Regions from separate parts of the Erwinia magellanica genome, predicted to be linked through region 3. Evidence: predicted binding sites of a transcription regulator. Region 3 holds the regulator's gene; each other region holds the start of a gene.
The links. The regulator CRP, encoded in region 3, controls carbon source genes, mostly activating them, when cyclic AMP is high. The targets are predictions, from matches to a motif close to ATGTGANNNNNNTCACAT.
Positions count from the first base shown of each region.

Region 1: focA (formate transporter FocA) is a predicted target of CRP. The motif match lies at 2,115-2,132, and genes of this name have one in related genera.
Region 2: udp (uridine phosphorylase) is a predicted target of CRP. The motif match lies at 1,534-1,551, and genes of this name have one in related genera.

Region 1 is NZ_JBCHVC010000002.1:701,609-704,891, forward strand. Features, by position in the region: gene pflB (formate C-acetyltransferase) at 1-1,138, opposite strand, end outside; gene focA (formate transporter FocA) at 1,205-2,056, opposite strand; gene ycaO (30S ribosomal protein S12 methylthiotransferase accessory factor YcaO) at 2,412-3,283, opposite strand, start outside.
Region 2 is NZ_JBCHVC010000008.1:63,698-66,980, reverse strand. Features, by position in the region: gene rmuC (DNA recombination protein RmuC) at 1-457, opposite strand, end outside; gene udp (uridine phosphorylase) at 650-1,411, opposite strand; gene AAH450_RS20320 (dienelactone hydrolase family protein) at 1,700-2,527, shown strand; gene metE (5-methyltetrahydropteroyltriglutamate--homocysteine S-methyltransferase) at 2,571-3,283, opposite strand, start outside.
Region 3 is NZ_JBCHVC010000004.1:50,812-54,094, forward strand. Features, by position in the region: gene AAH450_RS14755 (phosphoribulokinase) at 1-808, shown strand, start outside; gene AAH450_RS14760 (OsmC family protein) at 847-1,260, opposite strand; gene crp (cAMP-activated global transcriptional regulator CRP) at 1,569-2,201, shown strand; gene AAH450_RS14770 (YccS/YhfK family putative transporter) at 2,260-3,283, shown strand, end outside.

The DNA.
Region 1 (3,283 bases), on a different contig from region 3:
GTTTTTCAGACCACAGGATGGTCATGTTCGGTTCCGGAGAAGGCCCCATAGTGTAGAGGGTATTCAGGAAGCGGAAGCTGGTTTTAGTGACCAGAGTACGACCATCAACGCCCATACCGGCCAGCGATTCGGTTGCCCAAATCGGGTCACCGGAGAAGAGTTCATCATACTCAGGGGTGCGCAGGAAACGAACCATACGCAGTTTCATCACCAGGTGGTCAATTAACTCCTGCGCCTGCTGTTCGGTGATTTTACCCGCTTTCAGGTCACGTTCAATGTAGATATCCAGGAAGGTTGATACACGACCAAACGACATAGCCGCGCCGTTCTGAGACTTCACCGCCGCCAGATAACCGAAGTAGGTCCACTGCACCGCTTCCTGAGCAGTGGTAGCAGGGCCTGAGATATCGCAGCCATATTTTGCCGCCATCTCTTTAATCTGTTGCAGCGCATGATGCTGATCGGCAATCTCTTCACGCAGGCGGATGGTGGCTTCAAGGTTCACGCCATTTTCCATATCAGCCTGTAGCGAGGAGAACTGTGCAAATTTGTCCTTCATCAGCATATCAATGCCGTAAAGCGCTACGCGGCGGTAGTCACCAATGATACGACCACGACCATAGGCATCCGGCAGACCAGTCAGGATGCCAGATTTACGGCAGCGAAGAATGTCCGGTGTATAGACATCAAACACCCCCTGGTTATGGGTTTTGCGGTAATCGGTAAAGACTTTTTTCAGGCCTGGATCCAGCTCACGGCCATATACTTTACAGGAGCCTTCAACCATTTTGATGCCGCCGAACGGAATCAGCGCGCGTTTCAGCGGTGCTTCAGTTTGCAGGCCAACAATGGTTTCCAGTTTTTTATCGATGTAGCCCGCATCATGAGAGGTGATAGTGGAGGCAAGGTCGGTATCAAAATCTACCGGCGCATGGGTACGGTTTTCCAGCTTGATGCCTTCCATCACCTTATCCCACAGGGCGGTAGTGGCTTCAGTCGCGCCACTCAGAAATGACTCATCACCTTCATAGGGGGTATAGTTTTTCTGAATGAAATCACGCACGTTGACGCTGTTCTGCCATTCGCCCTGTACAAAGCTTTCCCAGGCCGCAGCCTGTTTTTCGTTGTGCTCGCTCATTTGATACCTACCTTAATTACGTGGAGTTCTGTCGTTCCTGCCGCTGTGTGGGCCGCAGGTGCTTAATCAGTGCTGGTCGCCGTCGCGCAGATAGATAACCCAGTAGGTCAGTCCTACCAGGAACCCTCCGCCGATGATATTGCCGATAGTGACGGGGATCAGGTTATCAGTGATAAAATTGCTGACGGTCAGATGTGAAAATTGGGCGGCCGTTGTGCCAGTAGCCTGCCAGAATTCGGGGCCAGAGAAGTCGCGGATGATAATCGCCAGCGGGATAAGAAACATATTTGCAATGCTGTGCTCAAACCCGCTAGCGACAAACATCGCAACCGGAAGCACCATCGCCAGCATTTTGTCAGTAAGGGTACGGCCGGAATAACTCATCCAGATCGCCATGCAAACCATCAGATTGGCCAGCGTGCCCAGGCAAACCGCTTCAATAAAAGTATGGTGCATTTTATGGTCAGCCGTTTGCAGAACATTTAGCCCCCATGCACCATTGGCTGTCATCGCCTGGCCGGCAAACCAGATCAGGGCAACAAAAAACATCGCGCCAAAAAAATTGCCCACATAAACGTTGATCCAGTTACGCGCCAGCTGAGCCCAGGTGATGCGTCCGCTGGCTTTTGCCACTATGGTCAGCACGGTGGAGGTGAAGAGGTCGGCACCACAGACCACTACCAGCATCAAACCCAGTGAAAAACAGATGCCGCCTGCCAGTTTTGTCAGCCCTGTAGGCGCTGAACCGGTCGTTGCGGTGATATAGAAGACAAAAGCAATGGAGATAAAGACACCAGCCGTAATGGCCAGGAAAAAGGTGGTGAAGGGTTTTTTAGTTGCTTTATAGACGCCAGCTTCTTCGGCTATTTTAGCCATCTCAGACGGGACGATTAAGTCAAACGGGTTGCCAGCTTTCACACTAACTACTCCCAAAATTAGTCAACGACGAGATACTAACAAAGGAGTATAGGTTAGAAATTGATATGGATCATATTGGTTCGGAGTAGTGGGCGTTAAACACCCTTGTTTTGTAAGGTTTTGATATTATCTCTTTGATATTTAAAGTATAAATACTTTTTAAAAGTCTAAAAATAAGTTGAAAAAAGCACAAGATGCGCCTTGTTAAGGCAAGGTTAGCGGCTTGATTGTTTCTGGAAGGTTAAGGAACTTATGAAAACGAATTTTCAATTCACCTTTCCTTAACTTTTGATGAAAGATTTTAAAAAAGTCAGGCAGGCGGTCGGCTAAATGAAGCACCGACCGCCTGAAGAAGTTACTTCCAGTTAAGGCGTTTGGCCTGCTGGAGTTTCTCATAGGCAGCCAGTAGCGACTGGTGAGCAGGGAAAGCCATCAGATCTTCATCAACAGTTTGCAGGCCATAGAAAGGCGCTTCACCGCTGATGGCGGCAGAGGCCGCTTCTACCGCATCCAGACCGTACATGCGGACAAATGCCGTATGGTATTGCACCGGATCGCGCTCTTCTTCCTGACTTAACAGCAGCAGGGTTTGCAGGCAGCGATAATAGTTAGCGCGGGCTGGGGTGAAGATTGAGCTGTTGAACTCCATGGTCCACTCTGTCCAGATCAACGCCTGGTCAAGGTCGCCACCCGCCAGCGCCAGCATCGCTTTCAGCTCGCCGATGCGCAGGGTATACCAGCCATTATCTTTCCCTGTCGCCAGGCCAAGCAGTTCACGAACGCGGGTAAAGTCGTCGTGACCATCTTCATCCAGGCGCTCGATCAGCGCCAGATAATCTTCCTTTTCCCACTGCGTTTCGGGCAGAGAGAGCAAGGTTTCGCGCAGATAAGCGCCCATGCTGTTATTCGCCAGCAGCAGATCTTCAGCAGGATAGATATCAGACATCCCCGGCACGATGATGCGGCAGGCATAAACGTCCAGATGCTGGTAATCGGCAATGTAAACTTCCCGATCTTCCGCTTTGAAAATCGCCATTAGTGTGGCGAATTCTTCTTCGGTTGTGCCGCTGAAGCTCCAGTCCACAAAGGGATAGTCAGCCTCATCTTTGAACATGTCCCAGGAAATAAGGCCGCTTGAATCGATAAAGTGTGTTTCCAGATTGGCATGCTCTGCCACCTCTTCATCGTCAAACGTAGGCGGCGTAAAGACATCCAGATCTTTCAGGC
Region 2 (3,283 bases), on a different contig from region 3:
GATTTTCAAATTGTGCATTCAGTCGCTGCTCGCTGTTTACCAGCAAACGCTGCTTCTCTTCGGCGGCCATGCGCGTCTCTTCAAGACGGATAGTGACTTCCCGCAGCTCCGCCTCCTGCGAACTGTTGATTTCTAACTGAGTACGTAATTCACGCGTCAGCTGTTCCGCCTCATTACGCCAGTGGTCCAGATGGTGGAGTTTTTCCTGAGCCGCAGACAACGCGCCATGGAGCTGACGCAGTTCCAGCTCATTGTGCTTCTGTGCCTGCTGCTGGCTTTCCAGCTGTTGCTGAAGCCTGTCGCGTTCATCGCGAAGCTGACTGGCGGACTGCACCAGCAGCTGTCGCTCTGTCTCCTGTTTCGCAGAAAGTTGCTGCCCACGGAACCAGGCAATCGTCCATCCTGCTAACAGGCCTGCCAGCCCAAGACAAACACCATAGCTGATTGTTGCATCCACCCTTAATCTCCCCTGCCCTGACTTTGCTACGGAAAAGGTAGAGCCGCACTGTATGAATGTCCAGACAAAACGGCGGCAGGAAGCCTTGAAGAGTCAATTTAAGTGGGATTCTGGAAGCAGATCGGGAAACAGCGGCAGAGGGAGAAAAATGGAGAGGAGGATCACTGAGCGATCCTCCTCGGTTTCAAAGCATCAGATTAAACGGCGTGCGGCATCAACCACGATGCGTACCGCATCGCTTTCGGTTCTTTTCATCGTTTCTGCATCCGGGATCTCCTGCTGAGTCCGGTTTACAATCACGCCAGCTACCATGCCTGCGCGTAGCCCCTGGCTCGCACACATGGTTAACAAGGTGGCGGACTCCATCTCATAGTTCAGCACACCCATCTGCTGCCACTCTTTCATTGAATTCTGAAAGCGGCTCACCACGCGCCCTGAATAGGTATCGTAGCGCTCCTGGCCGGGGTAAAACGTATCGGAAGAAGCAGTAATACCAATATGCGTGGTCGCGCCTGCCGCTTTAGCCGCCTCAACTAACGCTGTGGTACAGGTGAAATCGGCCACGGCAGGGAATTCGAGGGGAGCAAAATGCAGGCTGGCCCCATCAAGACGAACTGAACCCGTGGTGACCAGTACGTCACCGACATTAATATCAGGCTGAATAGCCCCCGTGGTACCGACACGCAGGAAAGTACGCACGCCCAGCTGAGCCAGCTCCTCTACCGCGATAGAGGTGGAAGGGCCGCCGATGCCGGTGGAACAAACAATGACCGCTTTGCCATCCAGCTCTGCACGCCAGGTGGTGAATTCACGGTGTGATGCCAGATGAACCGGGTTATCCATCAATGCCGCGATTTTTTTTACCCGCTCAGGATCGCCCGGCACAATAGCCAGCGTTGCACCCTGCAAATCCGCTTTAGTTAAACCCAAATGAAAAACGTCTGAGTGTGCCATTTCAAACTCCTGTAACGGGAAAGGGGGATAAGGATCAGGCGGTAACAATAGTGCAAAATCTGGAAAATTTATGTGAGTTTAATCACTTAAGTTAATGAAACTTGCAGTGAATAAAAACTTAAATGTGATGAAGATCGCACTTAATCACTCTGTCAGCGGCAATTGCCACAACTTGTTCTGTTGGTCAGCTAATGGCAGTGTTAATGGTGAAGAGAGAAGCATCCCCTGACCCAAACGTAATCCTGGCTATAGTTAGCTGATTGCGCTAATGCATGCACGGAGAGGACAATGAAAACCGAAGAAAATATGACTCAAAAAATGAGCAATAATGGGTTCGCTCCTGCGGTATCGCCTACCGCATCGACCACGATTATCACTGACAGCGAAGCGATTTTGTCAGGCGAAACCTCCATTCCCACCCAGGGCGAAAATATGCCCGCGTTCCATGCCAAACCCCGTAATGCCAGCGGCCCGTTGCCGGTGATCCTGGTGGTTCAGGAAATTTTCGGGGTACATGAGCATATTCGTGACATCTGCCGCCGCCTGGCGCTGGAGGGCTATCTGGCCGTGGCACCGGAACTCTATTTCCGTCAGGGCGATCCTGCTGAATATAGTGATATTCCCACCCTTTTCAGTGAATTAGTCAGCAAAGTTCCAGACAGTCAGGTGCTTGCCGACCTGGATCATGTCGCCAACTGGGCATCACGCCACGGTGGTGATATGCGCAATATGGCGATTACCGGTTTTTGCTGGGGCGGCCGTATTTGCTGGCTCTATGCGGCGCACAATCCTCAGCTGAAAGCCGCCGTTGCGTGGTATGGCAAACTTGTTGGCGAGAAAACCTTAAAGCAGCCGAAACATCCCGTGGATATCGCCGTTGACCTTACTGCGCCGGTATTAGGGCTTTATGGTGGTCAGGACGAGAGTATTCCGCAGGAGAGCGTGGAGAAGATGCGTCAGGCGCTGCGTGCCGCCAACGCGAAATCGGAAATCGTAGTTTATCCCGAGGCGGGACATGCGTTTAACGCCGACTATCGCCCCAGCTATCACCAGGAGTCTGCCCAGGATGGCTGGCAGAGGATGCTTGCCTGGTTCAGGCAATATGACGTGAAGTAATAAAAAAGGGGGCGCACAGCGCCCCAACATAACAACAGAGAAATCAGGCTTCGAGTTTTCGCAGGTTTTGCGCGGCTTTAACCATATTAGCCAGCGCCTGACGGGTTTCCGGCCAGCCACGCGTCTTCAAACCGCAATCCGGATTTACCCACAAACGCTCCGTTGGAATGCGTTTTGCCGCTTTCAGCAGCAGCGCCTCTATCCACTCCACCTCTGGCACGTTTGGCGAGTGAATATCGTAAACGCCTGGCCCAATATCATTCGGATAATCAAATTCCTCAAACGACTCCAGCAGTTCCATATCAGATCGTGACGTTTCAATGGTGATCACATCCGCATCCAGCGCGGCGATGGAATCCATGATGTCGTTGAATTCGCAGTAGCACATATGGGTATGAATTTGCGTGTCATCCCGCGCCACGGCGGCGGTTAGACGGAACGCTTCTACGGCCCACTCCAGATAGGCAGCCCAGTCAGACTGACGAAGCGGCAGCCCTTCACGTAAAGCTGGCTCATCAATCTGAATGATGCCAATCCCGGCTTTCTCCAGATCTTCCACTTCATCCCGCAGTGCCAGTGCAATCTGTTTTGCGATGGTTTCACGGGTCACGTCTTCGCGGGGGAATGACCAGCAAAGGATAGTCACCGGGCCGGTCAGCATGCCTTTAACCGGTTTATCGGTCAGAGACTGCGCGTACTTCGCCCACTCAACGGTGATCGCTTCCGGACGGCTGACGTCACCAATGATTACCGGCG
Region 3 (3,283 bases):
CAGCCTGGCCTTCAGAAAGATTTTTCAGCAGCTTGGCCTGCATGCCGCCGAAGTGGAAGGGGACAGCTTTCACCGCTATACCCGCCCTGAAATGGATATGGCGATCCGCAAGGCGCGCGATATGGGCCGCCATATCAGCTATTTTGGCCCGGAAGCCAACGACTTTGCGCTGCTGGAACAAACTTTTACCGAGTATGGCCGCACCGGCAGCGGTAAATCCCGCAAGTATCTGCATACCTATGATGAAGCGGTGCCGTGGAATCAGGTGCCGGGCACCTTTACACCCTGGCAGCCGCTGCCCGAACCTACCGACGTGCTGTTTTATGAAGGGTTGCACGGTGGCGTGGTGACCCCACAGAATAACGTGGCTGCCCATGTCGATCTGCTGGTAGGCGTGGTGCCTATCGTTAACCTGGAGTGGATCCAGAAGCTGGTGCGTGACACCAGCGAACGCGGCCATTCGCGTGAAGCGGTAATGGATTCAGTGGTGCGCTCAATGGAGGATTACATTAACTTCATTACGCCGCAGTTTTCGCGCACACACATTAACTTCCAGCGTGTGCCGACGGTGGATACCTCCAATCCCTTTGCAGCCAGGGCTATCCCTTCGCTGGATGAAAGCTTTGTGGTGATCCACTTCCAGGCGCTGGAAGATATTGACTTCCCCTACCTGTTGTCGATGCTACAGGGATCCTTTATCTCGCATATCAATACGCTGGTGGTGCCGGGCGGGAAAATGGGGCTGGCAATGGAGCTGATTATGGGGCCGTTGGTTAAACGTCTGATTCAGGGCAAGAAAATTGAGTAACGCCCCGGTAAACAGACGTTACTCCCCTGCTCAGCGATCTACTTTTCCTGTAATTCGATCACTTCATAGCTGTGGGTCATATTAACCCCTTTACCCAGCATCAGCGCCACAGAGCAATACTTCTCTGCCGAAAGATCGACAGCGCGCGAGACGGCTTTGTCACTCAGCCCGACGCCGCTGATAATAAAGTGCAGATTAATATGGGTGAAGAGGCGGGGAGCCTCTTCGCGCCGCTCTGAGGTGAGCTTCACCTCGCAATCCTTTACGTTATGACGGCCCTTTTGCAGAATAGAGACCACGTCGATGGCGCTGCATCCACCCGCAGCCATCAGCACCATTTCCATAGGACTTGGCGCTTTATCCCCGGCGTTTCCATCCATCAATACCTGGTGTCCCGATGAGGATTCTCCCAAAAACGTTAACCCTTCAACCCACTTGACCCGAGCCTGCATAACAAGTTCCTCTAATTCATTTAGTTAACATCAGATTACGCTTTAGCCTGAAAAACGGCAATGTGGCAGTTTTCACACTATGCTGAAGCGAGACAACAGAAGACACTCACTGAAAGCTGTGCTACAAACAAAGCTGTAATATTTTCGTCAGTACTCTACAGGCACGACGAAACAAGACAACATAACGAGCCAGGCTTTTCACAGAGGCCCGAATACATTTCCTGATGGGAAACGCTTGATTATTTCAACGCCTGACAGGGAACTCTGCCCCTGTATTTAGGCACGATGACAACAGAGGATAACAGCGAATGGTTCTCGGCAAACCGCAAACAGACCCGACACTTGAATGGTTCCTGTCACATTGCCATATTCATAAGTATCCATCCAAGAGCACGCTGATTCATCAGGGTGAAAAGGCAGAAACCCTCTACTACATCGTCAAAGGCGCAGTAGCGGTGCTTATCAAGGATGAAGAAGGCAAAGAGATGATCCTCTCTTACCTCAACCAGGGTGACTTCATTGGCGAACTTGGCCTGTTTGAAGAAGGTCAGGAGCGTAGCGCGTGGGTACGTGCGAAAACAGCCTGTGAAGTGGCTGAAATCTCTTATAAAAAATTCCGTCAGCTTATTCAGGTCAACCCTGACATTCTGATGCGCCTCTCGGCACAGATGGCGAGTCGACTTCAGGTTACCTCAGAGAAAGTGGGCAATTTAGCTTTCCTTGATGTCACAGGTCGCATTGCGCAGACCCTGCTCAACCTGGCGAAGCAACCCGACGCCATGACCCACCCGGACGGGATGCAGATCAAAATCACCCGTCAGGAGATTGGGCAGATTGTTGGCTGCTCACGCGAAACCGTAGGCCGTATTCTGAAAATGCTGGAAGATCAGAACCTGATCTCAGCACATGGTAAAACCATCGTTGTCTACGGCACACGCTGATCGGCTCTGATCCACGGCGCAACAGCTCTTGTTGCGCCTTTTTATTTGGTACGGAGTGATGTGGCGTCGACTGATCTATCACCCTGAAGTGAACTACGCGCTGCGCCAGACGCTGGTGCTCTGCTTACCGGTGGCTGTCGGCTGGCTGCTGGGTGACCTGCAACGGGGCCTGCTTTTCTCTTTAGTGCCTGCCTGTTGCAACATCGCTGGTCTTGATACTCCTCACAAACGCTTCTTCAAACGCCTGATCATCGGCGGAAGCCTGTTCGCCTTCAGCAGCTTCCTGATCCAGTATCTGGGCGGACATGCGGTGCCTTTACCCGCTATTCTCTTCACCATGACGATGCTGCTGGGCATAACCGGTGAGATCAGCCCGCTGCATGGCCGACTGCTGCCCGGCTCGCTGATTGCCGCTATTTTCACCCTCAGCCTGGCTGGCCGGATGCCAATATGGGAACCGCCAATGCTCTACGTGCTGGGCACCATCTGGTATGGCCTTTTTAACTGGTTCTGGTTCTGGCTGTGGAAAGAGCAGCCGATGCGGGAGACGCTCAGCCTGCTCTACCGCGAGCTGGCGGGCTACTGCGAAGCCAAATATTCCCTGCTGACCCAGCTGACAGATCCTGAAAAGGCGCTGCCACCACTGCTGGCCCGGCAGCAGAAAGCTGTCGATCTGATCACTACCTGCTACCAGCAGATGCATATGCTCTCTGCCACCCGCTATAACCATCACAAACGCCTGACCAGAGCGTTCCAGGTGGCGCTGGATTTGCAGGAACATATTTCGGTCAGCCTGCATCAGCCCGAAGAGGTTCAGAAGCTGGTAGAGCAGAGCCATGCTGAAGCGGTGATCCGCTGGAATGCGCAAACCATCGCCGCCCGGCTTCGCGTACTGGCTGACGATATTCTTTATCACAAGCTGCCTGAACGCTTCACGATGGATAAGCAGCTACAGGCGCTGGAGAAGATCTCCCGCCAGCACCCGGACAATCCGGTGGGCACCTTTTGTTATTATCATTTCAGCCGTATCGCCAGGGTTTTACGTACCCAGCGGCCTCTGTATCAGCGGGATTTGATGGCTG